Regions from separate parts of the Frigoribacterium sp. NBH87 genome, predicted to be linked through region 3. Evidence: predicted binding sites of a transcription regulator. Region 3 holds the regulator's gene; each other region holds the start of a gene.

Region 1 (10,178 bases), 320 kb from region 3:
CGTCGGCCTCCTCGCCGGTGTCTCCGTCGTCGTGACGGCGCTCACCTACTTCCCCGTCATCGCACTCGGGCCTCTCGCCGAAGGGCTGAACTAGACCATGCCGACACCATCCGACACCTCCACCGGGGCCTCGACCCGCGACTCCCGCACGACCGGCTCCGCCGGGGCCCCCGGCGACCCGACCGGCGAGGCCGGCACCGGCGCCCCCGCCGCGGGCCGCCCCGCGGCCTTCGGCCCGGCGCAGCTCGCCGCGGCCCTGCCCGGAGCCCTGCGCAAGCTCGACCCGCGCCGCATGTGGCACGACCCGGTGATGTTCATCGTCGAGGTGGGCGCCGCCTACACGACGCTGCTCGCCGTCGCCCAGCTCTTCGGCGTGGGCGACGCCACCTCCGGCGGCTCGCCGGTGCCCGGCTCGTTCACGGTCGCCATCGCCGTCTGGCTGTGGCTCACGGTCGTGTTCGCGAACCTCGCCGAGTCGGTCGCCGAGGGGCGCGGCAAGGCGCAGGCCGAGACGCTGCGCGCCACCCGGACGAGCACGACGGCACGACGCGTGGCCTCGTACGACGCCGACGGCGACGCCTCGGCCGAGCACGCCACCGTCGACGACGTCTCGTCGGCCGACCTCGGGCTCGGCGACGTGGTCGTGGTGACGGCCGGCGAGCTCGTGCCGGGCGACGGCGACGTCGTCTGGGGCATCGCCTCGGTCGACGAGTCGGCCATCACGGGCGAGTCGGCCCCGGTGATCCGGGAGTCGGGCGGCGACCGCAGCGCCGTGACCGGAGGCACCCGCGTGCTCTCCGACCGCGTGGTCGTGCGCATCACGAGCAAGCCGGGCGAGACCTTCGTCGACCGCATGATCGCGCTCGTCGAGGGCGCGAAGCGCCAGCGGACGCCGAACGAGATCGCCCTGAACATCCTGCTCGCGAGCCTCTCGATCGTCTTCGTGGTCGTCGTGCTGACGCTGAACCCGATCGCGGGCTACAGCGACGCGTCGGTGAGCGTGCCGGTGCTGATCGCGCTGCTCGTCTGCCTCATCCCGACGACGATCGGCGCGCTGCTCAGCGCGATCGGCATCGCCGGCATGGACCGCCTGGTGCAGCGCAACGTGCTGGCCATGTCGGGCCGTGCCGTCGAGGCGGCCGGCGACGTCACCACCCTGCTGCTCGACAAGACCGGCACCATCACCTACGGCAACCGCCGGGCGGTCGAGTTCACGCCGCTGGACGGCGTCGCCGAGGCCGAGCTGGTGGAGGCGGCCGCCACGTCGTCGCTCAGCGACCCCACGCCCGAGGGCCGGTCGATCGTCGACCTCGCGCTCACCACCGGCTGGCACGAGCAGGGCGTCGACCGCTCGACGATCGTGCCGTTCACGGCGCAGACCCGCATGAGCGGGCTCGACCTGCCCGACGGCACCGAGATCCGCAAGGGCGCCGCCGGCTCGGTCATCGCGTGGGTGGAGGAGGGCGGCCGGCTGGCCAGCACCGAGCACGACGAGCTGACCGGCCGCGTCGAGGCCGTCTCGACGGCGGGCGGCACCCCGCTCGTCGTCGCGGTCAAGGACGCCGGAGGCGCGGCGCGCGTCCTCGGCGTCGTCCACCTGAAGGACGTGGTGAAGGAGGGCCTCCGCGAGCGCTTCGCCGAGCTGCGCGCCATGGGCATCCGCACCGTCATGGTCACGGGCGACAACCCGCTCACCGCGGCGGCGATCGCGCGTGAGGCCGGGGTCGACGACCACCTCGCCGAGGCCACCCCGGAGGACAAGCTCGCGCTGATCCGCCGCGAGCAGCAGGGCGGCGCGCTCGTCGCGATGACGGGCGACGGCACGAACGACGCCCCGGCGCTCGCCCAGGCCGACGTCGGCGTCGCGATGAACACCGGCACGTCGGCCGCGAAGGAGGCCGGCAACATGATCGACCTCGACAGCGACCCGACGAAGCTGATCGACGTCGTGCGCATCGGCAAGCAGCTGCTCATCACCCGGGGCGCGCTCACGACGTTCTCGATCGCCAATGACGTGGCGAAGTACTTCGCGATCATCCCCGCGATGTTCGCCGGCGTCTTCCCGGGGCTGGGGCTGCTCAACGTCATGCAGCTCAGCTCGCCGTCGTCGGCCATCCTCTCGGCGATCGTCTTCAACGCCCTCGTCATCGTCGCGCTCATCCCGCTCGCCCTCCGCGGCGTCCGGTACCGGGCTGCGTCGGCGTCGTCGATCCTCGGCCGCAACCTGTTCGTCTACGGGCTCGGCGGCGTCGTGGCGCCGTTCGTCGGCATCAAGCTGATCGACCTCGTCGTCAGCCTGCTGCCCGGGTTCTGAGCCCGCGCCTCCCGCAGCACCACCTCTCGCAGCACCCACCTCGCAGCACCAGAGACAGACAGAAGGACTCACCATGAACGCACGCAGCACGCTGCGTCAGTACGGCACCGCCCTGCGGGCCGTCGTCGTCGCCACCCTCGTGCTCGGCGTCGCCTACACGCTCGTCGTGACGGCGGTCGGGCAGCTGGCGGTCGGGCACCGGGCGAACGGCTCCGAGGTCGAGGTCGACGGGCAGGTCGTCGGCTCGTCGCTGATCGGCCAGTCGTTCACCGACGACGACGGGGCCGCCCTGCCCGAGTGGTTCCAGTCGCGGCCCTCCGCCGCCGGCGACGGCTACGACGCCTCCGCGTCGAGCGGCAGCAACTGGGGGCCGGAGGCCCCCGACCTGATCGCGGCGATCGAGGAGCGCCGGGCGGCCGTGGCCGAGAGCGACGGGGTCGACCCGGCGAGCGTCACGGTCGACGCGCTCACCGCCTCCGCGTCCGGTCTCGACCCGCACGTCAGCCCGGAGTACGCGCACGAGCAGGTCGAGCGCGTCGCCGCCGCCCGCGAGCTGCCCGTGGCCGAGGTGCGCGAGCTCGTCGAGCAGCACGTGCAGGGGCGCGACCTCGGCTACCTCGGCGAGCCGACGGTGAACGTGCTCGAGCTGAACGTGGCCCTGGCCGAGCTCGGGCGCTGACGAGGGGCGGTGCCGGGGGCACTGACGAGGGGCGCACGAGGGTCCGGGCACGTGATCGTGCCCGGGCCGTCGTGCCGCCGCGAGGCGCCGCCGCGGGGCGGTCACCGCGGGGCCGGTCGCCGCGCGGCGGGAGCCTAGGAGGCGGGGGTCGCCGCCACGAGGAACTCCACCGTGCCGCTGTCCTCCACGCTGACGAAGCCGAGGTCGGGGGCCTGCACCCCGTAGTCGGAGAAGGTGACCGGGATCGACCCGCTGATCTGCACCCCGTCGCCCGAGAGCGCGGCCTGCAGCGGGACGGTGACCTGCTGCGTGACGCCGTGCATCGTCAGCTCGCCGGTGGCCTCGGTCGTCGCCACCTCGCCGTCGGCGGGCACCGCGGCGTCGATCGGCTGCGTCAGGGTGAAGGTCGCGGTCGGGAACTGGTCGGTCTGGAGGGCCGTGCCGCGGAAGTACTCGTCGCGGTTGCCGCTGTCGGTCGCGATGCTCGCGACGTCGACGTCGATCGTGGCGGCCGAGACCGACGAGCCGTCGACGGTGATGGTGCCGGTGACCTGGTCGGTCGTGCCGACCACGGTGACGTCGGTGCCGTTGAGCACCTCGTCGACGCGGTAGCCGGCGGTGCTGCCGTCGCCGACCTGCCAGTCGCCGGTCAGCTGGCTGGCGTCGAGGGTGCTGCCGCCGGCGGTCGGCGCGACGGTCGGGGCGGCCTCGGGGGCGCCGACGACGACGTCGCGGTAGAAGGCGGGGCCGGCGAACGCGGCGGTGGCTCCGAGGCCCACGACGACGGCGGCACTGACTCCGATGATGATGCCGGTCTTCTTCTTCACGGTGTTCTCCTGCTGGTCGAGGGCGGCGACGACGGAGGTGCCGTCACTGGGAACGACGGGCGGCGGCTGCTCGGGGTTCAGCCTCCCAGCGCACTGTCAGGTCCGCCGCGACCGCGGAGCGGGCAGCCCGGGGTGCGAAGATGCCGCGACGGTGAACCATCCGGCCCCCCGTCTCGTCGTACAGGTGAGGAGGTGGCGATGGACGTCGACGGAGCAGCCCGGCTGCGCGCCCTGCACGACGCGCACGGCGACGTGCTCGTGCGCTACGTGCACCGCCTCACCGGCGACCACGGCCTCGCCGAGGACGTCGCGCAGGAGGCCCTGCTGCGCGCCTGGCGCAGCGCCGCCATCCTCGCGGAGGACGACGAGCCCGCCCGCCGTTGGCTCTTCACCGTCGCCCGCAACCTCGTGATCGACGACCGCCGCAGCGCGCGCCGCGCCCACGAGTTCCCCACCGACGACCTGCCCGAGGGCGCTCCCGTGACCGACGCCTCCGACGCCGTCCTCGACCGCCTCCTCGTCGCGGACGCCCTGGGCTCGCTCTCGGGCGAGCACCGCCGCGTCGTAGTGAGCTGCTACTGGCTGGGTCGCACCGTCGCCGAGACCGCAGAGATCGAGGGGGTGCCGGCCGGGACGGTGAAGTCGCGGCTGCACTACGCCGCGAAGGCCCTCCGGCTCGCCCTGCAAGAACGAGGAGTCACCCGATGACCGACCGCGACGGCCGACCCGACGCCCGCCGAGAGCCCGAGCTCCGCCGCGAGCACGATGCGGTCCACGAGTGGGACGCCGCCTACGTGCTCGGTGGCCTGAGCACCGACGAGCGCGCCCGCTTCGAGCGGCACCTCTGCGGCTGTGAGGCGTGCACCGCCTCCGTCGCCGACCTCGCCGGGCTCCCCGCCGTGCTCCGCCTGCTGCCCGTCGACGACGCCGTGGCGATCGCCGAGGAGGCGCGGGTCGCCTCCCCGGCGCCCGCCCCCGAGGAGTCGCGGGCCGGCACGCCAGCCCCCGTCGCCGACCCGTCGCGCGGCTCCCGCACGCCGGCCCGACGTCGACCGGGGCGTCCTGCGCCACGCCCCCGCGCCTCCGGCCGGCCCTCCTCCCCGCGTCGGCGCGCCCTCGTCGGCGCGGCCGCGGTGCTCGCCGTCGTGCTGCTCGCCGGCGGCGGCTACGCGCTGGGCTCGTCGTCGGGGCGGGTCGCGGAGCCCACGGCCTCGGTCACCACGCCGACGCCCGCCGTCCCCGTCGCGATGACGTCGCTGGTGGGGGGCGCGGTGACCGCCGACCTCTCCGTCACCGCGACTCCCTGGGGCACGCGCTTCGACTGGGAGTGCGCCTACGCCGCCGACCTCGAGGGCACCGGCGTGTACGACCTCGTCGTCGAGGAGGTCGACGGCACCCGCACCGTCGTCGCCACCTGGGACAGCGCGCCCGGCGGCGCGGCCGGCCTCGCAGCTTCGTCGAAGCTGCCGCTCGACCGCCTGCGCAGCGTCGAGATCACGGCGGCCGACTCGACCACCGTCCTCACCCGCACCACCCTCTGAGCCGCAGCGCCCTCTGCCCCCTCCTCCCGGGACGACGAGGGCCCCGCCCGGCCAGTGCCGGGCGGGGCCCTCGTGTCGCCGCTCAGTCGGCGTCGACGTCGTCCGCCGACGGGTCGTAGTACGCACGGTGCTCGCCGAGCGGCTCGGCGAGCGCCCGCGACAGGAACGTGCGGCGTTCGAGCATGGTGCACCTCCTCCGAGGTCGACGGGCGGGCAGGGGCGGCAGGTGCGGGTCGACGGCTACGCCGTCGCCGCCTCCGGCGAGGCCGACAGCTGCTGCGCCCCACCGTCGCCCGATCGGGCGCTGCCGACCTCGATCCGCCGCGGCTTCGCCCGCTGGCTGACCGGGATCACCACCGACAGCACGCCGTTGTCGTAGTTCGCCGTGATGCCCTCGGTGTCGACGCCGTCGCCCAGGCTGAACTGGCGCCGGTACGAGCCGTGCGGGCGCTCCTGTGCCAGCCAGGTCGCCCCGGCGTGGTCGCCGGCCGTGCGCCGGGCCGTGATCGTCAGCAGCTGGCCGTCGACGTCGACGTCGACGGACCCCGGGTCGATGCCGGGCAGGTCGGCGGCGAGCACGTACTGGTCGCCCTCGCGGTACAGGTCGACGGGCATGGCCTTCGGGCCCTGGCGCTGTGACAGCAGGGTGCCGGCGAGACGGTCGAGCTCGGTGAAGGGGTCGAAGGACAGGGCCATGGGTGCTTCCTCTCTCAGTCGTGGTCGAGACCTTGAGTCACCTCGACTCAAGGTCGATGACACGATGATAAGGACGCCGACGAGCTCGTGCCTCAACGGATGCTCCGAGCGCGCTCAGACCTCGCTGGGAACAGCCCCGCGTGGGCGGCGGACAGCAGGGCGCGCCGTCGCCTCCCTCGTCAGGATGAAGTCCACGCGGTCGGGCCGGCCCGGCGCGCAGTGGCTCGTATCGTGCTGCCATGACCTCATTCCGCCCCGTCGCGGGCACCCTGGCGCCGCTCGGCGGCGCCGTCTTCGTCGCCCTGTGGACCGTCGCCGAGGCGGGTCGCTCGGGCCTCGGCGACGTCGTCGTGCTCGCGGCCTGCCTCGGAGTCGCGATCGGCCTGAGCGTCTGGCTGCCCGCGGTCTCGCTCGGCCTCGTCGTCGTGCTGCCACTGCTGCAGCTCGGTGGCCTGGCCCCGGCCGTCGGGGAGACCACCTGGCCCATGTACTCCGCCCTCGGCGTCGTCGCGCTGGCCGTGGCCGCGACCGGTTCACAGGTCGAGCGTTGGGTGGCCCTGCCCGCTGTCCTCGTCGGCTCGGCCGCTGCGGTCGCCCACATGACCCTCCCGACCACCGCCGAGCCCTGGCGATGGACGAGCTGGACGGGCGGCGTCGTCGCGGGCGGACACCCCGTGCGCGACGCCCTGGTCACCCTGGTGCTGGCCGGGGCTGCGCTGGTCGCGCTGAGCTGGGCCGCGGGGTTCGGCATCGGGGCCGCCACGCGCCTCCGTCGGCTCGACTCCGTGCTGACCGACACCGAGGGCCGTCTCGCCCAGACCGACCTCGAGCTGCGGCTCGGCCTCGAGCGGTCGCGGATCTCCCGCGACGTCCACGACAGCGTCGCCCACGCCCTGACCGTCGTCGTGGCGCAGTCGGAGGGAGCCGCCGCGCTGTCGAGACGCGACCCGGAGGTCGTCGCCGGTGCGCTCGCAGCGATCTCAGGCGTGGCCCGTGACGCCCTAAGCGACGTCCGCGGCCTCGTCGAGCGGATCACCGAGCCCGGCGACGAGCTGCTCTCGCTGGCCGACGTGCCGGCCCTGGTCGAGAGGATGCGCGGAGTGGGCATGCAGATCTCGCTCGACGAGCACGGGGATCGGCCCGAGATCCGCCCCGCGCAGCAGCTCACCGTCTACCGGTTGCTGCAGGAAGCCCTCACCAACGCCCTCAAGCACGGCGGCAGCACCGGCCGGGCCTCGATCGTGTTCGACTGGCGCGGGCCCGGCCTCGCCCTGCTCGTGCACTCGTGGGGCGACGCGCCCCTGGTGCGCCGGGACTCCCTGCCGGGCGTCGGCGCCGGCATCGCCGGCATGCGCGAACGAGCCCGCCTCGTCGGCGGGTGGCTGACCGCGGAGCCCGGCGAGGACGGCGAGTTCGTCGTCACGGCCTCGCTCCCGACGCGGCCGGCGTCGCTCGGGGCCAGCCCGCGGGGGGCGTCGGCACCGGCGCTGGTCACCGCGATGGCGACGACGACGGCCGCGACGAGCTCGCCCACGACTCCTGTGCCCGGGCTGGCCCGCGGCGACGAGGCGACGCCCCGTGCGTGAGTCGATCAGGGTGGCGGTCGTGGACGACCAGTTGCTCTTCGCCCTCGGCATCCGCATGCAGATCGACGCGGCCGACGACCTCGTCTGCGTGGGGGTCGCCGGCGACGGCCGGGCGGGCCTCGACCTCGTGCGCCGGGAGCGGCCGGACGTCGTGCTCATGGACCTCCGGATGCCCGTGCTCGACGGTCTCGCCGCCACGGCGGCGCTGAGGGACGACGGCGACACGAGCGTCGGCGACGTCGGACGCGACGCGCCCCGCGTCGTCGTCCTGACCACCATGCGGCACGACGAGGCGGTGCGGGCGGCGGCCCGGGCCGGTGCCGCTGCGTTCCTCACCAAGGACGCCCGGCCGGACGTGCTGCTCGCGACCGTGCGGGCGGCTGCGGCCGGCGAGATCACCGGCGACACCGAGGACCTGCTGAGGGAGTTCGGTTCGCCGCCGCGGGGGATCGACCTCGACGTCGACGTGCTCGCCGTGCTCACGCCCCGTGAGCGGGAGACCTTCCTGCTCGTGGCGCGGGGCCTGACCAACGCCCAGATCGCCGAGGCGTCGTTCGTCTCGGAAGCCACCGTGAAGACGCACGTGCGGGGGGTGCTCGCGAAGCTCGACCTGCGCAGCCGCCTGCAGGTCGTCGTCTTCGCCCACGAGAGAGGACTGGTGCGCTCGTGACCGCACCCTCGCCCGACCGCCGCCCCGCCGACGGGTCAGCGTCCCCCGACGACGCCGTGCGCCCGGCGCACACCGCTCACGGGGCAGGCCGGCCACGCCCGCCCCGCCGGCCGCGGTGGACCCTGCCGAAGCGGATCACCGCGGGGCTGGTCGCCGCCGGCCTCGTGGGGGTCGTGGCCTCGACCTGGTCGGGACCCGCCTCCGTCGCCGTGCCCGATCAGCCCTCCCGTGACGTCGCGGCCTGGACGATGCCGCTCGACGCGGCTGTGGGGGTGCCCTTCGACGCGGTGTCGGCCGCCGAGGACGTCCGGCTGGCCCCGTGCCTGGCCGAGCAGGGCTGGGACGAGCCCGCACCCGCACGGGACGCCGCCCTCCTCCTGCTGCCCGACATGTGGGCCGACGACCTCGTCGTCGTGCCGCCGCTCGACGCGGCGCGGGCAGAGCGCTGGGGCCACGGCCCCGTGGTTGACCCGCAGGCGTCGGCGTGGCGGACGTGGGCGAGGGCGCACAACGCCGACGTGCGGCTGGGGCAGATGCTCGACGTCTGCCTGCCAGGGGCACGGAGCGGCGAGTGGGCCGCCGCCTTCGAGGGGCAGGAGGTGCAGTCGCGGGCGCGGGAGCTGCGGCGGACGGCTCGGCAGCGGGCGGAGGCGGCACCTGACGTCGTCGACGCCGCCGAGCGATGGCGCGCCTGCCTGGTCGACGCCGTGGGCGAGGACGGCACGGGCGAGGGGGTGCCCCTGTCTCCGGAGCGGCTGCTCGTCGCCGACGTCTCCGACGGAGACGTGACGGCACCGGTCACCGATCAGTCGCGGGCCACGGCCCTGGAGGACGCCGACTGCCAGGTGTCGAGTGGTTACCGCGAGGCCCTCTACGACGCCCAGTGGTCAGAGGAGTCCTTCGTCACGCGTGACGACGCCGAACTGCTGGGCTCGGACCGGGCACGTGCCGTCGCCCGCACCGCCGTGCTGGTCCGAGGGGTGCTGCTCGGCCCCTGACGGGCGGCCGTGCCGCTCGAGTGGTCACGATCTGCTGCTCGGAGCCTCCGTGACCGACAGATCGGGACCACTCGGCGCCGTCGTCGACGGACACGTCGGCAGCGGCGTCGTCGGGGCCCGTGACCACGAGGAGGCGCCGAGCGCCACCCCCGGTCGGCCCCGCTCCCGGCTCGGTACCGTCGAGGGCATGACCCTCGACCCCACCACAGGACAGTCGCTCCGCGAGTACATCGAGCAGCTCCGGCACGAGGGCTACCGCGTGTCGGGCGGCCACACCGTCGAGCCCGAGCTGATCGACCCGGCGGGCAACCCGGTCTACACCTGGCGCGAGGACTACCCGTACGACGAGCGCCTCGACCGGAGCGAGTACGAGCTGGAGAAGTACCGACTGCAGGTCGAGCTGCTCAAGTGCCAGAACTGGCTGGGGGAGACGGGCCGCAAGGCCGTCGTGCTCTTCGAGGGGCGCGACGCCGCCGGCAAGGGCGGCACGATCAAGCGCTTCACCGAGCACCTCAACCCCCGCACGGCGAGGGTCGTCGCGCTCAGCACGCCGAGCGAGCGGGAGAAGGGCCAGTGGTACTTCCAGCGCTACGTGGCCGCCCTGCCGACCTCCGGCGAGCTCGTCCTCTTCGACCGCAGCTGGTACAACCGGGCCGGCGTCGAGCGGGTGATGGGCTTCTGCACCGACGACGAGTACGAGACGTTCATGCAGCAGGCCCCCGTCTTCGAGAAGATGCTGGTCGACGCGGGCGTGCACGTCACGAAGTTCTGGTTCTCGGTGTCGCAGAAGGAGCAGCGCACGCGCTTCGCGATGCGGCAGCTCGACCCCGTGCGTCGCTGGAAGCTCTCGCCGATGGACCTCGAGTC
Region 2 (10,178 bases), 120 kb from region 3:
CGGCGGTGGCGGAGGCGGCGCTACCGCCACCGCCACCGCCAGCGCCGTCGCCGACGAGCACCAGCACGGCGAGCGTCACGAGGTTGAGCGGCAGCGAGAAGGCCTGGAGGGTGGCGCTCATCACGCGCGGTTCCCACCGACGCTGCGCGGCGAAGATCGCCACCGGCGGGCCCGACGCCGCGGCGATCGCGTTGAAGACGCCGCTGGCGGCCCCGGCCGCGACCGCCCCGCGGGTGCCGTCGAGCCAGCGCAGCTCGCGGCGCGCGATGACGAGCGCGGTCGCGACGACCACGACCGACCCCGCGAGCAGCGAGAGCAGCGGCGTGCGCACCGACTGCGCCAGCAGGGCGGTCGGCACGACGAACAGGGCGGCGGGCACGAGCAGCCGCAGCGCGTCGCCGAGGCGGACGTGCCGCCACGAGCGCGCGAGCACCACGAGGTTGAGCACGATCGACATGACCAGCACCACACGCACGCCGGGGCCGTGACCGAGCACCAGCACGAGCAACGGCGAGCAGACGAGCGCGAAGCCGAGCCCCGAGGCGACCTGGCACGCGGCGCCGACGGCGACGACGAGCAGCACCGCGACGCCCAGCCAGTCCATGTGCCCCCCGCCGTGAGCCTACCGACCGGGCCTGCGCCTCCCGGGCTCAGCGCCCCTGGCCGCGCACCCCGACCTGCAGCGTCAGGCGCCGAGCAGCAGCTCCAGGCCGAGCGCGGTCATGACGACGGCGATGAGCCCGTCCAGGATCCGCCACGACGACGGCCGCGCGAAGAAGGGGCGCAGGAGGCGCGAGCCGAGGCCCAGCGCCGCGAACCACGCGAGGCTGCCCGCGATCGCTCCCCCGGCGAACCACCAGCGCAGGTCGCCCTCCTGCTGGTTGGCCACCGAGCCGAGGAAGACGATCGTGTCGAGGTAGGTGTGCGGGTTGAGCCAGGTGAGGGCGAGGACGGTGAGGACGGCCGTGCGGCGGCGGACCGGGGCGGAGCCGGGCGCACGGCCAGAGGTCGACGAGCGGGCCGGCGCCGGGGCGGCGACCGTCGCGACCGAGCCGGTGGCGGGGCTGGTGACCGAGCCGCTGAGGGGTCCCTCGACCGGGCCGGTGGCGCCGACGGGCTCGAGGGGCCCGGAGCCGGGGCCGACCACGGGTGCGGCGGGCGTGCCGGACGCGGAGGCCTCGTCGGGCCCGTCGACCGTCAGCCCTCCGACCGGCCGGAGCGCCCGACGGGCGGCGAACCCGGCGTAGACGAGGAGGAACGCCGCCCCCACGACCCGCACGACGACGAGCGCCTGCGGAGCAGCGGCGACCACCGCACCGACCCCGGCGACGCCCGCGGTGATGAGCACGGCGTCGCTGAGGGCGCAGATCACGATGACCGGCACGATCACTCGGTTCACGCCCTGCAGGCCGAGCTTGAGGACGTACGCGTTCTGGGCGCCGATCGCGACGATGAGGGCGAGCCCGGTGCCCATGCCCGTGAGGGAGGTCAGCAGCAGCGTGGAAGTGGTCACCCGGCGACGCTACGTCCGCGCCGTGCATCTCTCCAGCTACAGATCATCATGCCGCATAAGCTGTGCTGATGACGATCTCGGGGCCGCGCGCGTGACGCCGTTCGCGCTCGACCACCTCGAGACCCTGCGCGCCATCGTCGACGAGGGCACCTTCGAGGCCGCGGCCCAGCGGCTGCACATGACGCAGTCGGCCGTCTCGCAGCGCATCAAGGCGCTCGAGCGCACGGCGGGCCAGGTGCTGCTGCAGCGCACGACGCCGGTCGTGCCGACCGCGGCCGGCGACGTCGTGCTGCGCTACGCCCGCCAGGTGCAGCTGCTCGCCGCCGACACGGCGGCCGAGCTGGGGCACGGAGCACGAGGAGGCGCCTCCGACGCGGGTGCGCCGCCCCCGTCGCTGGCCCTGGCCGTCAACGCCGACTCGCTCGCCACCTGGTTCCTCGACGCGCTGGCGTCGCTGCCGCCGGAGGCGCCCGTGGTGTTCGACATCCGGCGCGAGGACGAGGAGCGGACGACGACCCTGCTGCGCCAGGGCGACGTGCTCGCGGCGGTGACGTCGACGAGGGAGCCGATCCAGGGCTGCACGTCGGAGGCGCTCGGCACGATGCGGTACCGCGCGGTGGCGAGCCCCGGGTACGTCGACCGCTGGCTCGGCGGGGTGCCGTCGATCGGCCGGGTCGACGCGACGCCGATGCTCTCGTTCGACCGCAACGACGACCTGCAGCGGGGGTTCCTCCGCCGGGCGCTCGGTTACGACCCGCGCCCGCCACGGCACTACGTGCCCTCGTCGTCGGACTTCGTGCGGGCCGTCGGGCTCGGCCTCGGCTGGGCGCTGCTGCCCGACCAGCAGAGCGCCGACGACCTCGCCGCCGGGCGGCTCGTCGAGCTGTCGCCGGGCGACGTGGTCGACGTCGAGCTCTGGTGGCAGCGCTGGACGCTGGCCTCCCCCCTGCTCGACCGCGTCTCGGCGGCCGTCAGGGCGGGCGCCGCGGGGGCGCTGCTGCCGCCCGCCTGAGCGGCGCGGCGCCCGGGCCGCCGTGCCGCGGCCGGGCCGAGCCCCTCGCGAGCGGGCGGGTCCGTGTCCTCGTGGGCGGGCCGGCGCTGACCCGCCCACGGGGACACGGACCCGCCGCACTGCCCACACCACCCGGTCCGACGCGAGACGGGCGGCGACAGACCCGTGCACCCCGCGCAGGCTCAGCACACGGCGGCCGCGCGGCGCAAGCCCCTGACGCGATGAGGCCCCGCGTGCAGGGCCGGTGGTTGCCTCGGTGGACGCCGGGGCGCGGCCGACAGGACGGCCGGTCCCGACGGCGCCCGCTGCCAGGAGGACACATGACCACGCCCGCCCGACCCGCCGCCGCCTCCTCGGAGCCGGCCCGTCCCGAGGGCTCGACCCGCGACTCCGGCTCGACCCGCGACTCCGGCACCCCGGGCGCCGACGGCGCCGCCGGCGGCTCGAAGCTCAAGCAGGCGATCACCGGCCCGCTGCTGTACCTCTTCATCCTCGGCGACGTGCTCGGCGCCGGCATCTACGCCCTCATGGGCACGCTCTCGGCCGAGGTCGGCGGCGCGCTCTGGGCCCCGCTGCTGCTCGCCCTGCTGCTCGCGCTGCTGACCGCGGGCTCGTACGCCGAGCTCGTCACCAAGTACCCGAAGGCCGGAGGCGCGGCGATCTTCGCCGAGAGGGCGTTCCGTCAGCCGGTGGTCTCGTTCCTGGTCGGCTTCAGCATGCTCGCCGCCGGCGTCGTCAGCGCCGCCGGCCTCTCGCTCGCGTTCGCCGGCGACTACCTGTCGACCTTCGTCGACCTGCCGACCGTGCCGACCGCCATCGCCTTCCTCGCCCTCGTCGCCTGCCTCAACGCCCGCGGCATCAGCGAGTCGCTCAAGGGCAACGTCGTGATGACCGTGATCGAGGTGAGCGGCCTCGTCATCGTGATCGTCGTCGTCGCCGTGATGCTCGGCAGCGGGGGCGGCGACGTCGGCCGCGTCGGCGAGTTCCCGGCCGACGCTGACCCGGCGATCGCGACGCTCGGCGCCGCGATCATCGCCTACTACTCGTTCGTCGGCTTCGAGACGAGCGCCAACATCGCCGAGGAGGTGCGCGAGCCCCGCCGCGTCTACCCCCGCGCCCTGTTCGGCGCCCTCGCCACCGCCGGCGTCGTCTACGTGCTCGTGGGCCTCGCCAGCGCGATCGCGCTGCCCGCCGACGAGCTCAGCGGCTCGACCGGCCCCCTGCTCGACGTCGTCGCGGCCAGCGGCGTCGCCGTGCCCTCGTGGCTGTTCAGCCTCATCGCGCTGATCGCGGTCGCCAACGGCGCCCTGCTCACCATGATCATGTCGAGCCGCGTCACCTACGGCATGGCCGAGCAGGGGCTGTTGCCCCGCCCGCTCGGTGCCGTGCTCGAGAAGCGCCGCACGCCGTGGGCCGCCATCCTCGTCACCACGGCCGTCGCGATGGGCCTCACCCTCGTCGGCGACATCGGCACGCTCGCCGAGACGGTCGTGCTGCTGCTGCTCTTCGTGTTCATCAGCACGAACGTCGCGGTGCTCGTGCTGCGGAAGGACCGCGTCGAGCACGAGCACTTCCGGGTCTGGACGGCCGTGCCCGTGCTGGGCGTCGCCTCCTGCGTCCTGCTGCTCACGCAGCAGAGCGCCCAGGTGTGGCTGTTCGGCGCGATCATGCTCGCCGCGGGCGTCGTGCTCTACCTGCTCGCGAAGCTCGGCAGCCGCCGCGGCCCCAAGGTCGGCAGCGGCGCGGGCACCGGCACCGGCACCAGCAGCGGCACCGGCGCCGACCGGGCCTGAGGCGCCCGGACCGCACCGACCGCGCGTCGTCCGCGACGCGAACAGTTCCGGCCCGGGCCGGGCACCCGGCGCCCCGTCGGTGTCGACTCGGAGCACGGCACGGCACGACACGGAACGGCACGACCGACCGCACCACCGACCGCACGACCGCCCGCGGCACAGCAGCCGCGGCGCACGACAGCCCGCGAGGGCGGAGGAGGCACCATGCGCGAACTCAGGATCGTCAAGGCACTCGAGGCGGTCGAGCGCGAGAAGAGGCTCGACCCGCTCGTCGAGAAGGTGGCCGGCGTCGTCGACGCCGTGCTGAAGCCCCGGGCGCTGCGCGACCTGCTGCACGGCGTGCCCGCCGGCCACCCGCTGCACCCCGTGATGGTGCTCGTGCCGACCGGCGCGTGGATCAGCGCGGCCCTCCTCGACCTGATGCCCGGCCAGGAGCGCCCCGCCCGCACCCTCGTCGGCGCCGGCGTGCTCGCGGTCGCCCCGTCGGCCCTGGCCGGCTTCGCCGACTGGTCGGCCACGCACGAGCAGCAGAAGCGCACCGGGCTCGTGCACTCCGCCGCCAACCTCGTCGGCACCGCGCTCTACGGCGCCTCTTACCTGCAGCGGCTGCGCGGCAAGCAGACGAGCGCCAAGGTGCTCTCGTTCGCGGGCCTCGGAGCGGTGGGCCTCGGCGGCTTCATCGGCGGGCACCTCGCCTACCGCCAGGCCGTCGGCGCGAACCACGCGGAGGACGTGCCGCACCTCGTCTCGCCCGGCTGGCACGAGGTCACCCGCCTCGACGCCCTGCCCGAGGGCGAGCTGACCGGCCTCGACCTCGACGGGCAGCCGCTCGTCGCGCTGCGTCGCGGCGACGAGGTGGAGGTGCTCTCGAGCGTCTGCAGCCACCTCTCCGGCCCGCTCTCCGAGGGCGAGCTCGTCACCGACGCGGGGAAGCCCGGCGAGGCCTGCGTCTCGTGCCCCTGGCACGACAGCGTCTTCTCGATGCGCACCGGCGAGGTCGTGCACGGTCCGGCGACGTCGCCGCAGCCGCGGTTCGACACCCGCGTCGTCGACGGCACGGTGGAGGTGCGGCTGCCCGACGCGGGCTGACCGCCCGGCCGACCCGCGCCTCCGGCAGGCCCTCGCTCCCGCTCCGGGGCGGTGGGGAGCCCGCCGGAGGCGCGGTGCGCGTAGTGCACGGACGCCCCGCGAGCAAGGGCGAGCACGGCCGGGCCCCTCGTGGTTCGGTCGATCCCATGAGACGACTCCACTACTCCGGCAGCTACATGCTGGTCGGTGACCGCACCTGCAAGGCCGTGCTCCGCTACGCGAGGGCGCTCGCCGAGGCCGACACCTCCGACATCGTGTCGGTGCCCGTCGTGACCGAGGGCGGCAGCAAGGCCTACGCGCACCTGCTCATCGGCCCGGCGAGCCAGGTGTTCTCCACCCCGGTCGAGAACAGCCAGGACGAGCCCGTCGACGAGGACGTCATCCGCGACCTCGAGGAGGCGACGCTGCGCCTCCAGCCCTCCCGACCGGCCTGGCCGCAGGAGATGCTCGACATCCCCGACCTCGACAGCGAGAGCTACGGCGCCGAGTTCGCGAACGCGCCGGGCGCCGACGCCGAGGGCGCCGAGGGCGACGACCAGGGCAAGGCGAGCGCGCACTCCAGCGGCGCCGAGGCCGCCGCCGGGCCCGACGGCGCCACGGACGAGCACCTCGCCGGCGCCCGCACCGGCTCCTGACCCGCTCCCTGTCGCAAATGCCGACCATCGCAGGCTCGGTCGGATCGCAACAGGGGGAAAACCCGGTATTGCGGCGCTGATGGTCGGCATTTGCGACACGGAGCGGTCGAGAGGGCGGAGGGGCCGGAGGCGCGGGGGCGGCGAGGGGAGCCGCCCGGCGATCTGACGTGGCGGGTTGAGTCGCCTCCGCTCAACTTCTTCCGCCGACCGGGAATGACCCGGGGCTCCCTGCGTTTACTTGAGTCGCAGCCACTCAAGTTTCCCCAGGAGGTCCCATGCCTGCACAGTTCGGCTCCGGCGACGGCGGCTCGTTCGACGAGTTCCTCGCCCGCCTCATGAACGGCGCCCGGTCGGGTCAGACCGGACGCCCCGTCGACATCTCGCGCCTGCTCAGCAGCGCCGCCCACGGGCTCGTCACCCGGGCCGGCGAGTTCGCCACCAGCCGTGGCCACGCCGAGGTCGACTCCCTGCACGTCCTGCGGGTGCTCCTCGACGAGTCGCCCGCCGCCGACGTCGTCCGCCACGCGGGCGTCGACCGCGACGCCCTGCTCCGAGCCGTCGACAGCCGCCTCCCCGGCCCCTCGTCCGACACCCCGAGCACCGTCGCCCTCACCCCGGCCGCCCAGCGCGTCCTGCTCCAGGCCGCGCAGGCCGCCCGCGCGTTCGGCTCGACCTACGTCGACCCCGAGCACGTCTTCTTCTCGCTGGTCGTCGACCAGCAGTCGGTCAGCGGGCAGCTGCTCGCCGCCGCGGGCATCACCCCGCAGGCGCTCCAGGCGTTCGTCCGCGACGGGTCGCCGACGGGCGGGTCGACCGCGGGAGGCGCCGCAGGCGCGGCCGGGAGCGGAGCCGGCACGGGCACCGACGCGACCGGTGCCGGCGACCCGGCCCGCGACTCCGGCACGCCCACCCTCGACCAGTACGGCAGCGACCTCACGGCCCGCGCCCGTCGCGGCGAGATCGACCCGGTGATCGGCCGGGCCGACGAGGTCGAGCAGACCGTCGAGATCCTGCTGCGCCGCACGAAGAACAACCCGGTGCTGATCGGCGAGCCCGGCGTCGGCAAGACCGCCATCGTCGAGGGCCTCGCCCAGCGCATCGTCGACGGCGACGTGCCCGAGCTGCTGCAGGGCAAGCGCGTCGTCACGCTCGACCTGGCCGGCATGGTCAGCGGCACCCGCTACCGCGGCGACTTCGAGGAGCGCCTCACGACGGTCGTCGACGAGATCGCCGCCCACCAGGGCGAGCTGATCGTCTTCCTCGACGAGATCCACACGGTCGTCGGGGCCGGCGGCAACGGCGACGGCACCATGGACGCCGGGAACATCCTCAAGCCCCGCCTCGCCCGCGGCGAGCTGCACCTCATCGGTGCGACGACGCTGAAGGAGTACCGCACGATCGAGAAGGACGCCGCCCTCGAGCGCCGCTTCCAGCCCGTCACGGTGCCCGAGCCGAGCGTCGACGACGCCGTGCTCATCCTCACCGGGCTCGCCCCGCGCTACGAGGAGCACCACGGCGTCGCCTACGCGCCCGAGGCCCTGAGCGCGGCCGTCGAGCTGTCGGCGCGCTACGTCAGCGACAGGTTCCTGCCCGACAAGGCGATCGACCTGATCGACCAGGCCGGCGCCCGTCGTCGCCTGCGCCTCGGCGGCCGGGTCGACACCGCGGCGCTCCAGGCCCGGCTCGCCGAGCTCGAGTCGTCGAAGCACGCCGCGGTCGCCGCGGAGCGCTACGAGGAGGCGTCGCACCTGCGCGACGAGATCGAGGCCGTGCAGGAGTCGCTGGCCGCGGCGGTCGGGAGCGGTCACGCCGACAGCACGGCGGTCGGCACGGCGGCGGTCGGGACGGAGGCGGTCGGCACGGAGATCACCGCGGCGGACGTCGCCGAGATGGTCGCCCGCGCCACGGGCATCCCGGTCGCGCGCCTCACCGACGGCGACCGCTCGCGGCTCGCCCTGCTCGAGCAGGAGCTGCACGCCCGGGTGGTCGGCCAGGACGACGCGGTCACCGCGATCGCCAAGTCGGTGCGGCGCAGCCGGACGGGCCTCGGCGATCCCGCCCGCCCGACCGGGTCGTTCCTCTTCCTCGGGCCGACCGGCGTCGGCAAGACCGAGCTGGCGAAGGCCCTGGCCGAGTCGCTCTTCGGCGACGAGGGCGCGATGATCCGGCTCGACATGAGCGAGTACGGCGAGCGCCACACGGTGAGCCGCCTGGTCGGCTCCCCTCCCGGCTACGTCGGCTACGACGAGGCCGGCCAGCTGACCGAGCGCGTGCGGCGGAACCCGTACTCGGTGATCCTGCTCGACGAGATCGAGAAGGCGCACCCCGACGTGTTCAACCTGCTGCTGCAGGTGCTCGACGACGGCCGGCTGACCGACGGCCAGGGCCGCACGGTCGACTTCCGCAACACGGTCGTCGTGATGACGTCGAACCTCGGCTCGGAGTTCCTCGCCTCGCGCGGCGGCGCCCTCGGCTTCACGCCGGCCGGGCCCGTCGGCTCCGACCCCGCGGCCGGGAACGGCTTCGGGTCGGAGAAGGCGCTGCGCGACCGCGTCATGGGCAAGCTGCGGGAGGCGATGCGGCCCGAGTTCCTCAACCGCATCGACGAGATCGTGCTCTTCCGCAAGCTCGACCGGGCGCAGCTGCGCGACATCGTGCGCCTGCTGCTCGGGGCGACCTCGCGTCGCCTCGAGGCCCAGGGCATCGCGGTCGAGGTCGACGACGCGGCCACCGACTGGATCGTCGACCACGGCTACGAGCCCGAGTTCGGCGCCCGGCCGCTGCGCCGCACGATCCAGCGCGAGGTCGACGACCGGCTCGCCGACCTGATGGTCTCCGGCGCGGTCGCGGCCGGCGGGCGCGTGCTGGTCAGCGTCGGAGGCGACGGCGAGCTCGTCGCCCGCCCCGTCGCGGCGGAGGTCGCGAGCGCGGCGTAGCCGCGGGGGCGGCTGCGGTCGCGGCTGCGGTCGCGGCTGCGGGACTGCGGGAGGCGCGGTGTCGGTCTGACCGGCACCGCGCCTCCCTGCGTCCGCCGCCGTGACCCTGCTCTCGCGCTCTCTTCTCGAATTTGAGCGTGATCCGCCGGATGACGAGGCCGGAGCCGCGCCACCCGGCTCCTCGACGACGGATCTCTCTCGCATTCCCCGTGTCCCTGCATCAGACAGCCGCCGACCTTGTGACGTTCCTGGTTTCAATGTCAGGGTATGTATGCACGATCGAGGGTCGGTCGAGCAGACAGGAACGGGTGATCATGACCAGTGTCAGCAGCATCGGGACGACCGTCGGGCGGAGCCTGGCCACCCTCGCGACCACGGGAGCGCTCGTGCTCGGCGCGGGGCTCGCACCTGCGGTCGCCGCTCCCGCCCCGGCGTCGACCCCGACCGCGACCTCGACGTCGACATCGACGTCGACCTCGGAGTCGGCCACCACGGCCGCGACCACCGGCACGGAGGCGGAGTCCGGCATGATGCCGGCCGGCGAGTTCTCCACACTCGGGTCGACGTACGTGGGCGGCGGGTACTTCGAGTGGGGCGTGACGTCCTCCACCGTGTACGCCAAGTACCAGCACTACTCGAGGACGCACCGGGCCACGGCCTGCGCGAACGGGCAGACGCAGTGCCTGCGCTCGGGCAACGCCGCGCCGTCCTACCTCGCCAACGCGGTGCGGGCGAAGAGCAAGAGCAACAACACGGCGTGGTGGGCGGTCCTCTGACCCGTCGGCGCACGGCCGCCACGACGGTGATCGCCGTCGTGGCGGCCTACGCGCTCGCCGCGGGCGTCGCCCTGGCCGCCGCCGAGGGCCAGGACACCTGGGGGAGCGGCGGGAGCGGCGGCCGGGGCACCGGGGTCGTCGTCCTGGAGACGCCGCCGGACCTCGGGCACGACGCGACACGGCAGGAACTCCTCCGGGCGGTGACGTCGACGGGCGACCAGGTCGCCCGCATGACCCCGGACGACTCGCCCGGCGCTGGTGTCGGCGACTCGCTCGTCCATCCCCTGACCGGCGGAGCCGGGCAGCCCCTGGGCCCCTGGGTGCGGTGGACCCTCGCCGACCACGACTCCTGGCTCGACCTCGACCCCCGCGGCTTCTACGTGACCGACGCGGACGACCCGAGCCCCCTCCTCGCCGCTCTCGA
Region 3 (10,178 bases):
TCACCTCGATCACTGCCACCTCGCGTCAGTTGCCACTGTGAGGGGTTCACGGGCGTTCAGAGGCCCCCAAAGTGGCAACTGACGAGAGAAGTACGAGGAGAAGAGGCGGGGTCAGCGGCGGGTCGACACCGTCACGGTGAACTTCGGCCCGCGCGAGACCTGACGCGTCGGCCCGACGGTGCGCTCGAGCGCGCTGCGGTAGCCGAGGTGCGAGTTCCAGACGCACCAGAGCTCCCCGCCCGGCTCGAGCAGGCGCGCGGCCGCCGCGAAGAGCTTGTGCGCGAGGCCGGCGTGCACGGTCGCCCCGACGTGGAACGGCGGGTTGAGCAGCACCAGGCCGGCGGACCCTGCGGGCAGGGAGGCTCCTGCGTCGTCACGCCGCGACTCCACCCGGTCACCGACGCCGGACGCGTCGGCCGTCGCGCGGGCCGAGGCCACGGCGGCCGCCGACTGGTCGGTCGCGACGACGTGCGCCTCGGGGTGCGCGAGCGCCCAGGAGGCGGCGAGCACCCCCGTTCCGCACCCGAGGTCGACCACGTGCGACGCCTCGGGCGCACCGAGGGCCAGCGCCTCCAGCAGCGCTCGGGTGCCGACGTCGATCGATGAGCCGGCGAAGGCCGCGCCGTGCGCGACGACCACGAGGTCGCCGTGCCGCTCGGAGCGAGGCCACGTCGAGGCGGTGCCAGCCGAGGAGGCGGTGGCTCCGGCGTCGGAGCGCGGACCGGAGGCGGTCAGGAGACGCGACTTCTGCCGGGCGAGACCGGCGGAGACGGTGCCGAAGTGACGGCGCAGCACGTCGTTCATCGCCGGGGTCATGTGCTTGACGCGGCCTCCGGCGACGAGCTGCACCTCGGGGTGCGCGTGGGCCGCGACCAGCTCGGCGATCTCGTCGAGCGCGTCGAGGCCGCGCGGCAGCTGCAGGAGCACCACGCGGGCGCCCTCCACGAGCGAGGGGTCGAGCGGCAGGGAGCGCCACGAGGCACTGCTGCCGAGGCGCTCCGCGTTCGCCGCGAGGGCGAGCTCGCCCGAGAGGGCGTCCTGGTGCACGCGGAGCTCGTGCGGGCCGACCAACTCGGCGGCGCCGAGGGTGAGCGCTCCGTAGCGGTCGCCGATGATGGTGACGTGCTCCGGGTGGGCGACCAGCGCCTCCCGGGCGGTGTCGAGCAGGAGGCGGTCGGTCGCGTCGTGCGCGACCAGCTCGGGGGCCTCGACGTCGGGCCACCGGCGGAGCTGCTCGAAGTCGATCACCGGACGAGGCTACCGGCCCGCCCCGGCCCGTCGTCCCCGACCGTGGCGCCGAGTGGTCACGAAGTGCTGCTCGCTGACGCGTGGGCAGTAGTTCGTGACCACTCGATGTCGGGGTGGCGGAGACGGCGCACGGGCAACGAGGGTGCGGCGGGTCGACGTCCTCGCGGGCGGGACGGCGCCGACCCGCCGGGAGTGACGGGAACCCGCCGCACCCGCCTCAGGCACCGAGTGGTCACGAAGTGCTGCTCGCTGACGCGAGAGCAGCAGTTCGTGACCACTCGACGTTGGGGGGCTCTACTGAAGGGGCCGCCAGACGACGACCGAGGTCTGCCGCGTGGGCCGGGTGCCGTGCCGCAGCGGCACGACGCCGCTCTCGCCCGCCGCGAACACGCGCGCCCCGGGCCGGTTGACCAGCTCGTCGGCCAGCGCCCGCTCCAGCTCGCGCACCCGCGACTGCAGCGCCGTCACCTGGTTCTCGAGCTCGAGGATGCGCTTGACGCCCTCGAGCGAGACTCCCTCGCCGCCGAGCCGCGCGATCTCGCGCAGCTGCACGACGTCGCGCATCGAGTAGCGCCGCGACTTGCCCGCGGTGCGCTGCGGCACGACGAGGCCGAGCCGGTCGTACTGGCGCAGCGTCTGGGCGTGCATGCCCGCGAGCTCGGCCGCCATCGCGATCGCGAAGACGGGCGAGTGCTCGTCGAGGGGCCACTGCCCCGCGTCCTGTCTCGCCATCGTCGTCCCCTCCTGCTCGTGGTGCTGGTGCCGGGCCTGCCGGTGCCGGGCCTGTTGCCGGTGCTGGCCCTGCTGCCCGGCCCTGGTGCTGCCGAGGCTAGCCCCGGGCCCGCGCGATCAGGTCGTCGCGCGGGTTCTCGGCCGGCAACGCCGCCGCCAGGGCCTCGACGGCCTCGCGCGCCGCGTCGCTGAGGTGGCTCGGCACGGCCACCTGCACCGTCGCCAGCAGGTCGCCCGTGCCGGTCTTCGTCGAGACGCCGCGCCCCTTGACGCGCAGCACCCGACCGGACGGCGTGCCCGGCGCGACGCGGAGCCGCACCGGCTCGCCGCCGAGCGTCGGCACCTCGATCGTCGCGCCGAGCGCGGCCTCCGTGAACGTCACGGGCACGTCGAGGCGCAGGTTCGCACCGTCGAGCTCGAACACCGGGTGCGGGCGCACGGCGATGGTGAGCACCATGTCGCCGGGCTCGCCGCCGTCGGGGCTGGACTCCCCGCGGCCGCGGAGCCGGATCTTCTGGCCGTCGTGCACGCCGGCGGGGATGCGCACCTTCATCGGCTTGCCGTTCGACGCCTGCAGCGAGATGGTCTCGCCGACGACGGCGGTCTGGAAGTCGAGCGTCGTCGTGGCCGTCATGTCGCGGCCCTTCTGCGGGCCGCCGAAGCCGCGGTACCCGCCGCTGGTCTGGCCGAAGCCGCCGCCGCTGCCACCGAACATGCCGCCGAAGATGTCCTCGAAGCCGCCGCCACCGCCTCCGCCCTGACGGAACTGCGGGCGCTGGCCGCCGCCTCCGAACATGCCGCCGAAGACGTCCTCGAAGCCGCCGCCACCGCCTCCGGGGCCGCCGCTGCCCGCGGTGAAGCGCGCGCCCGAGCCCATGGCCCTGACCTGGTCGTACTCCTTGCGCTGCTCCGGGTCGGAGAGCACCGAGTTCGCCTCGCTGATCTCCTTGAACTTGGCCTCGGCCGCGGCGTCGCCGGGGTTGCTGTCGGGGTGGTACTTCCGCGCCAGCTTCCGGTAGACCTTCTTCAGCTCGGCCGGGGTGACGTCCTTGGAGACGCCGAGGATCGCGTAGAAGTCCTTGTCGAACCAGTCCTGACTCGCCATCGGGCACCTCCTCTCTTGCGTGTGTCCGGTGGCACGGCCACCGGAGGAAAGAACGGGGGAGGCGGTGGGCCCCTCGTCGAGGAGCCCACCGCCCGTCGCGACTCGCGTCGCGGTCACGGCTCGCGCCGTGGAGGTGCAGGGCTACTGCGGGGTGTGGACGGCCACCTTGGCGGCCCGGATGACCCGGTCGCCGATCTTGTAGCCCGGCTCGATCACGTCGGCGACGGTGTTCACCGTCACGTCGGGGTTCGGAAGCTGCACGAGCGCGTCGTGCATCGTCGGGTCGAAGACCTCGCCCGCCGCGCCGACCTGCGTCAGCCCGAACTTGTCGAGGCCGCCGCGGATCTTCTGAGCGATGACCGTCATCGGACCCTCGGCGAGGTCGCCGTGCTTCTCGGCGCGGACGAGGTCGTCCAGCGCGGGCAGCAGCGAGCGGATGACCTCGGCGACGACGGCCTCGCGGTTCGCCTCACGGTCGCGCTCGACGCGCTTGCGGAAGTTGACCAGCTCGGCCTGGGCCCGCAGCATGTCCTGCCGCATGTCGGCGACGAGGTCGGTGCTGGCCTGGTCGAGGATGGCCTCGTCGTCGGCGCTGAGGGGCTCGGCCCCGGCGGCGCCCTCGGCAGCCATCTGCTCGGCCGCGGCGGCCGCGCCCTCCGGCGCCTCGGCGCCCGCGGGCACCTCGACATCGGGGGCCTCGGCCTCGACCAGGTCGTCGGCGCCGTCGACCGCGGCGGTGCCGCCGTCCTCCGACGGCACCCCCGCGCTGGCCTCGGGGCGGACGGGCTCCTCGTCGGGAGCGCGGTTCTGCTCGTCAGTCATCGGTCGACCTACTTCTTGTCGTTCTCGTCGTCGTCCACGACCTCGGCGTCGACGATGTCCTCGTCGTCACCGGAGGCCTGGCCGTCGGCGGGTGCGCCCTCGGCACCGGCGGCACCGGCGGCGGCCTCGTCGGCCTGGCCCTGCGAGTAGATCGCCTGGCCGAGCTTCGACTGGCTCTCGTTCAGCTTGTCGAACGCGGGCTTGATCGCCGAGTCGTCGTCGCCGGCGAGGGCGGTCTTCAGCGCGTCGACGTCGGCCTGGACCTCGGACTTGACGTCGGCGGGCAGCTTCTCGTCGTTCTCCTTGATCAGCTTCTCGATCGAGTAGACGAGCTGCTCGGCGTTGTTGCGGACCTCGTTGGCCTCGCGACGCGCCTTGTCTTCTGCAGCGTGCTCCTCCGCCTCGCGGACCATGCGCTCGATGTCGTCCTTCGACAGCGACGAGCCGCCGGAGATGACCATCGACTGCTCCTTGCCGGTGCCCTTGTCCTTCGCGGAGACGTGGACGATGCCGTTGGCGTCGATGTCGAAGGTGACCTCGATCTGCGGGACGCCGCGGGGGGCCGGCGCGATGCCGGTCAGCTCGAAGGTGCCGAGGTTCTTGTTGTCGCGGGTGAACTCGCGCTCGCCCTGGAAGACCTGGATCGCGACGGACGGCTGGTTGTCGTCGGCCGTGGTGAAGGTCTCGCTGCGCTTGGTCGGGATGGCCGTGTTGCGCTCGATGAGCTTGGTCATCGCGCCGCCCTTGGTCTCGATGCCGAGGCTCAGCGGGGTGACGTCGATCAGCAGGACGTCCTTGCGCTCGCCCTTCAGCACGCCGGCCTGGAGGGCCGCGCCGACGGCGACGACCTCGTCCGGGTTGACGCCCTTGTTGGGCTCCTGGCCGCCGGTCAGCTGCTTGACGACCTCGCTGACGGCGGGCATGCGGGTGGAGCCGCCGACGAGCACGACGTGCGCGATGTCGGAGACCTTCACGCCCGCCTCCTTGATGACGTCGTTGAAGGGCTTCTTGGTGCGCTCGAGGAGGTCGCTCGTCCACTGCTCGAACTGCGAGCGGGAGATGGTCTCGTCGAGGTTGAGGGGGCCGTCGGCGGTGAGCGTCAGGTAGGGCAGCTGGATGCTGGTCGAGGTGCTCGACGAGAGCTCCTTCTTGGCCTGCTCCGCCGCCTCCTTGAGGCGCTGCTTCGCGATCTTGTCGGTCGAGAGGTCGATGCCGTTCTGGCTCTTGAACTTCTCGATGAGGTGCTCGACGATCCGGTTGTCCCAGTCGTCGCCGCCGAGGCGGTTGTCGCCCGAGGTGCTGCGCACCTGGATGGTGGAGAAGTCGTCGTCCTTGCCCACCTCGAGGAGGGAGACGTCGAAGGTGCCGCCGCCGAGGTCGAAGACGAGGATGAGCTCGTCCTCCTTGCCCTTGTCGAGGCCGTAGGCGAGGGCCGCGGCGGTCGGCTCGTTGATGATGCGGAGCACGTTGAGGCCCGCGATCTCGCCGGCCTCCTTCGTCGCCTGGCGCTCGGAGTCGTTGAAGTAGGCGGGCACGGTGATGACCGCGTCGGTGACGTCCTCACCGAGGTACTGCTCGGCGTCGCGCTTGAGCTTGCCGAGGATGCGCGCCGAGATCTCCTGCGGGGTGTACTTCTTGTCGTCGATCTCGACCGTCCAGTCGGTGCCGACGTGGCGCTTGACCGACGCGATGGTGCGGTCGACGTTGGTGACGTTCTGGCGCTTCGCGGTCTCGCCGACGAGCACCTCGCCGTCCTTCGTGAAGGCGACGACCGAGGGGGTCGTGCGGAGGCCCTCGGCGTTCGCGATGACGGTGGGCTCGCCGCCCTCGAGGACGCTGACGACCGAGTTGGTGGTTCCGAGGTCGATTCCTACTGCACGGGCCATGTGCTGTTCTCCTTCGTGGTGCGGGGTGATGCGGGAAGTCAGGGGGCCGACCCTTGAGTCGGCCAGGCTCAACTTTACTCACGCTCGTCGCGAGGTCAAGCCAGCCAGCTGAGAGTTGAGCGTGCATGACTCAAGATGACGCCGGGACGGGGGACGAGGAGGCGCGGCGCCGGCCACGAGATCGCCGGACACCCGTGCCCACTAGGTTGACCCCCATGACCGCCGCGCCGCCGCTCGCCGCCACCCCCGCGATCCCCCGTCGCCGGGTCGTCTCGTGGGCCCTCTGGGACTGGGGCTCGGCCGCGTTCAACGCGGTCGTCACCTCGTTCGTCTTCAGCACCTACCTCGCGAGCGGCGCATTCGTCGACCCCTCGATCGTGGCGGCCGCGGGCGACGACGCCCGGAACCCCGGCCTCGTGCTCGCGAAGGCCGACAACGCGACGGTGATCTCGACGGCGCTGACGATCGCGGGCGTGCTGATCGCGCTGCTCGCGCCGGTGCTCGGCCAGCGCAGCGACGGCTCGGGCAAGCGGAAGCTCTGGCTCGGCGTCAACACCGCGCTCGTGGTCGTCGCCATGGCGGCGATGGTCTTCGTGGCCCCTGCACCCGCCTACCTGGTGGCCGGCGCCGCCCTGCTGGCGGCGGGCAACATCTTCTTCGAGTTCGCGAGCGTCAGCTACAACGCGATGCTCGTGCAGGTCTCCACGCGCGAGACGATCGGCAAGGTCTCCGGCTTCGGCTGGGGGCTCGGCTACGTCGGCGGCATCGTGCTGCTCGTCCTCCTGCTCGTCGCCTTCCTGCAGAGCTTCGGCGTGGACGGCCGCGGCGGCCTGTTCGGCGTCCCGACCGGCACCGAGGGAGGCGCGTGGGACGTCCGTCTCTCGATCGTCGTCGCCGCCGTCTGGTTCGCGGTCTTCGCGGTGCCCGTGCTGGTGGCCGTGCCCGAGCCCCCGGTCTCGACCCGCGACTCCGGCCCGCGCGTGGGGCTGATCGGGTCGTACCGGGTGCTCGGCGCGACGATCGCGAAGCTCTGGCGCACGAACCGGCAGGTGCTGATGTTCCTGCTCGCCAGCGCCGTGTTCCGCGACGGGCTCGCGGCGGTCTTCACCTTCGGCGCGATCATCGCGGCGCAGGTGTTCGGCTTCTCGCCGAGCGAGGTCATCTACTTCGCGGTGGGGGCGAACCTCGTCGCGGGCGTCGGCACGTTCGTCGGCGGCTGGCTCGACGACCGGCTGGGCGCGAAGGCGATCATCGTGGGGTCGCTCGCCGGCCTCGTGCTCGCGGCGTTCGGGGTGCTGGCGATCGGGACCACCGCCTCCCTCTTCTGGGTGCTCGGGCTGGCGCTCGCGCTCTTCGTCGGGCCCATCCAGTCGTCGAGCCGCTCCTTCCTCGCGCGGGTGACGCCGCCCGGGCGCGAGGGCGAGATCTTCGGGCTGTACGCGACGACGGGGCGCGCCGTGAGCTTCCTCGCGCCGGGGCTCTTCACGCTGTTCGTGTCGGCGACGGGCGACACCCGGTACGGGATCATCGGCATCGCGCTCGTGCTGCTCGCCGGGCTGCTGCTGATGCTGCCGGTGAAGGCGGTGCAGCGCTCCATCGACTGACGCCGCCGCGCGTCTCGCGCTCATGATATCGGATGTAAGATATCGGACGGCCGCCCCGATCGGTCTTCCCTTTCCCTCCATCCGGAAGAAGACATGAGCACGATCAGAACCGGCCTCACCACGGTGGGCCTCGCGGCCCTCGCGGTCGGCGCCTTCAACCCCGCCGCGGCCCTCGCCGCACCCGCCCCCACGACCCTCGACGGCACGACCGTCGCCGCCCCGGAGACGGGCACCTCGGCCATCGCGGCCCCCTTCGTCGGCAGGATCACCCCCCTCGGCGACCGCCACATCGCGGTGAACGGAGTCGCCTACGGCGCGACCAGCGTCTCGCTCGACATCCCCGGCGGAGGCGGCGGAGTCGCCCGTGTCGCCCTGGACCGCTTCAGCCACGTGGTGGAGCTCGAGCACCTCGGGAAGGAGGCCACCCTCGTGGCCTACGGCCCCGACGGCCGGAGCGAGAGCGTCACCGTGACGCTCGACATCGGCGACTACGAGGGCGAGCAGGCTCCCGTCGCGACGCCCGTCGTCCACGCCGTCTCGCAGTACGAGGAGGGCGGCGAGCTCGTCATCGAGGGCACGATCGTCTACGACCCCCTGACCTTCGGCCGCACCATCGTGCGTGCCGACGTGCGCGGAGCTCTCGTGTACGACGCCCCGGACGAGAACGGCGCGTTCTCGCTGCGCATGCCCGCCTCGTACGCCGGCCAGACCGTCGACGTCGTGGCCTCGCGCTCGAGCCTCACGAGCGACGTGGCCACGATCGAGCTCGTCCCGACCGAGGGCAACACCGCCTCCGAGGTCTTCCCGCTCGAGATCGAGTCGCCGGCCGCCGGCGGCGTGGTGACCGACCGTCCGACGACGTTCACGGGGTCTGCCATCCCGAACTCGCAGATCGTCGTGACGCACGACGGTGACACGAGCCGCAGCAGCGCGACCCTCTGCGAGACGCGCGTCTCGTCGTCGGGCGACTGGAGCTGCACGTCGCCCGCCCTGCCCGTCGGCAGCTACGAGACGACCGTCACCGAGACGCCCACCTGGCAGTCGGCTCCGACGCAGCGGGCCGGGGCGGCGTTCTCCGTCGTCGCGGACCTGCTGCCCAGCGAGAAGCCCGTCCTGCCGAAGCTCTGGTCGATCTCGTACGACGACGAGGGACAGCTCGTCGTCCGGGTCATCGCGAACAACGCCTTCGAGTCGCGCATGACGATCGACGGCGAGGAGGTCGACACGATCCGCGGCCCGCAGGGGCGCTTCGCGTTCACCCTCGACCCGGCGCTGCTCGGCAGCACCGTGGTCGTCACCGGGCTCCGCGGCGGCGTCGAGAGCGCCCCGCTCGAGATCCCGCTCGAGCTCGTCGAGGCCCCCGCGGCGTCGCCCATCGAGGCGCCCATCGTTCACCACGTCTTCCGCGACGGCGACGAGGGCCGCTTCTACATCGCCGCGACGACGAACTACTTCCCCGACGAGTACATCGTCCCGGGTGCGACGGCCCTCGTCGACGGCTCCTTCGCCGGCGCCTCCGAGGCCGCCTGGAACGGCGCGTTCTTCCTCCAGGTCGCCGCCGAGCACGCCGGTGAGCAGGTCGAGCTCTTCACCACCCGCGGCGACGGCACGAGGTCGCCCAGCACCGTCGTCGACCTCGTCGTGACGGAGGGCAACACCGCGGGCGAGACCTTCCCCCTCGACGTGTCGTCGCCCGCCGAGGGCGAGACGATCGCCGCCGACACGACGACCTTCAGCGGTGAGGGCATCCCCGGCTCGCGCGTCCTCATCACGAGCGACGTGACCCGCTCGACGACCCTCGGCGCCGCCTCCGTGCTGCCCGACGGCACGTGGACGGCCGAGATCGCGGCGCCGCTGGCCACCGGAGAACAGACCGTGACCGTGACGGAGACCCCGTACTGGGAGAACCTCGACCCGATCGTGTCGACCCGCTCGTTCGTGGTCGCGGAGGACGGCGACGAGGAGACCCCCGCACCCGCCGCACCCGTGACCATCGCGACCCCGGCCGACGTCACCACCGGCTACACCCCCAACGAGGCCTTCACCTTCACCGGCACCGCCGAGCCCGGCAGCACCCTCACCGTCACCAACGCCAAGGGCCTCAGCCTCGGCACCGCCGTCGAGGTCAACTCCGACGGCGACTGGACCTGGACCCGCAGCAACATGGGCTCCTACACCTGGACGATGGACTTCACCACCGACGCCGGGACCGACCGCGCCCAGTCGACCCGCCTGACCGGGTTCGCACCCCGCCAGGCCCAGACCGCGCCCGTCACGATCGACACCCCCGCCGACGTCGCCACCGGCTACACCCCCGACACCGCGTTCACCTTCGGCGGCACCGCCGAGCCCGGCGCCGAGATCACCGTCACCAACGCCAAGGGCCTCAGCCTCGGCACCGCCGTCGAGACCAACAGCGACGGCGAGTGGACCTGGACCCGCAGCAACATGGGCTCCTACACCTGGACCATGATCTTCACCGCCGACGCCGGGACCGACCGACAGCAGACCGCGACCCTCGCCGGGTTCGCACCCCGCGCCTCCACCATCGCACCCGTGACGATCGACACCCCCGCCGACGTCAGCACCGGCTACACCGCGAACGAGTCCTTCACGTTCACCGGGACCGCCGAGCCCGGCAGCACCCTCACCGTCACCAACGCCAAGGGCCTCAGCCTCGGCACCGCCGTCGAGGTCAACGACGAGGGCGACTGGACCTGGACCCGCACCAACATGGGCTCCTACACCTGGACCATCCTCTTCACCACCCACGCCGACACC

Evidence for each region. Region 3 encodes HspR, which represses chaperone genes until heat shock. Its sites were predicted from a motif close to AAGTTGAGTCNNNNNGACTCAACTT; they were not measured.
Region 1: F1C15_RS11720 (Hsp20/alpha crystallin family protein) is a predicted target of HspR. The motif match lies at 6,087-6,111, and genes of this name have one in related genera.
Region 2: F1C15_RS09685 (ATP-dependent Clp protease ATP-binding subunit) is a predicted target of HspR. The motif match lies at 6,278-6,302, and genes of this name have one in related genera.

Annotation. Positions count from the first base shown of each region.
Region 1 is NZ_CP043650.1:2,509,900-2,520,077, forward strand. It holds gene kdpA (potassium-transporting ATPase subunit KdpA) at 1-94, shown strand, start outside; gene kdpB (potassium-transporting ATPase subunit KdpB) at 98-2,314, shown strand; gene kdpC (potassium-transporting ATPase subunit KdpC) at 2,388-2,993, shown strand; gene F1C15_RS11705 (YceI family protein) at 3,128-3,820, opposite strand; gene F1C15_RS11710 (sigma-70 family RNA polymerase sigma factor) at 4,019-4,528, shown strand; gene F1C15_RS11715 (anti-sigma factor) at 4,525-5,361, shown strand; gene F1C15_RS11720 (Hsp20/alpha crystallin family protein) at 5,602-6,057, opposite strand; gene F1C15_RS11725 (sensor histidine kinase) at 6,297-7,643, shown strand; gene F1C15_RS11730 (response regulator transcription factor) at 7,663-8,313, shown strand; gene F1C15_RS11735 (hypothetical protein) at 8,310-9,311, shown strand; gene ppk2 (polyphosphate kinase 2) at 9,499-10,178, shown strand, end outside.
Region 2 is NZ_CP043650.1:2,073,697-2,083,874, reverse strand. It holds gene F1C15_RS09715 (TSUP family transporter) at 1-604, opposite strand, end outside; gene F1C15_RS09710 (LysE/ArgO family amino acid transporter) at 686-1,513, opposite strand; gene F1C15_RS09705 (LysR family transcriptional regulator ArgP) at 1,605-2,525, shown strand; gene F1C15_RS09700 (APC family permease) at 2,846-4,318, shown strand; gene F1C15_RS09695 (Rieske (2Fe-2S) protein) at 4,523-5,407, shown strand; gene F1C15_RS09690 (hypothetical protein) at 5,554-6,042, shown strand; gene F1C15_RS09685 (ATP-dependent Clp protease ATP-binding subunit) at 6,318-8,978, shown strand; gene F1C15_RS09680 (lactococcin 972 family bacteriocin) at 9,293-9,754, shown strand; gene F1C15_RS09675 (hypothetical protein) at 9,736-10,178, shown strand, end outside.
Region 3 is NZ_CP043650.1:2,189,799-2,199,976, reverse strand. It holds gene F1C15_RS10265 (methyltransferase) at 112-1,248, opposite strand; gene F1C15_RS10260 (heat shock protein transcriptional repressor HspR) at 1,543-1,980, opposite strand; gene F1C15_RS10255 (DnaJ C-terminal domain-containing protein) at 2,078-3,085, opposite strand; gene F1C15_RS10250 (nucleotide exchange factor GrpE) at 3,227-3,907, opposite strand; gene dnaK (molecular chaperone DnaK) at 3,916-5,793, opposite strand; gene F1C15_RS10240 (MFS transporter) at 6,009-7,397, shown strand; gene F1C15_RS10235 (hypothetical protein) at 7,491-10,178, shown strand, end outside.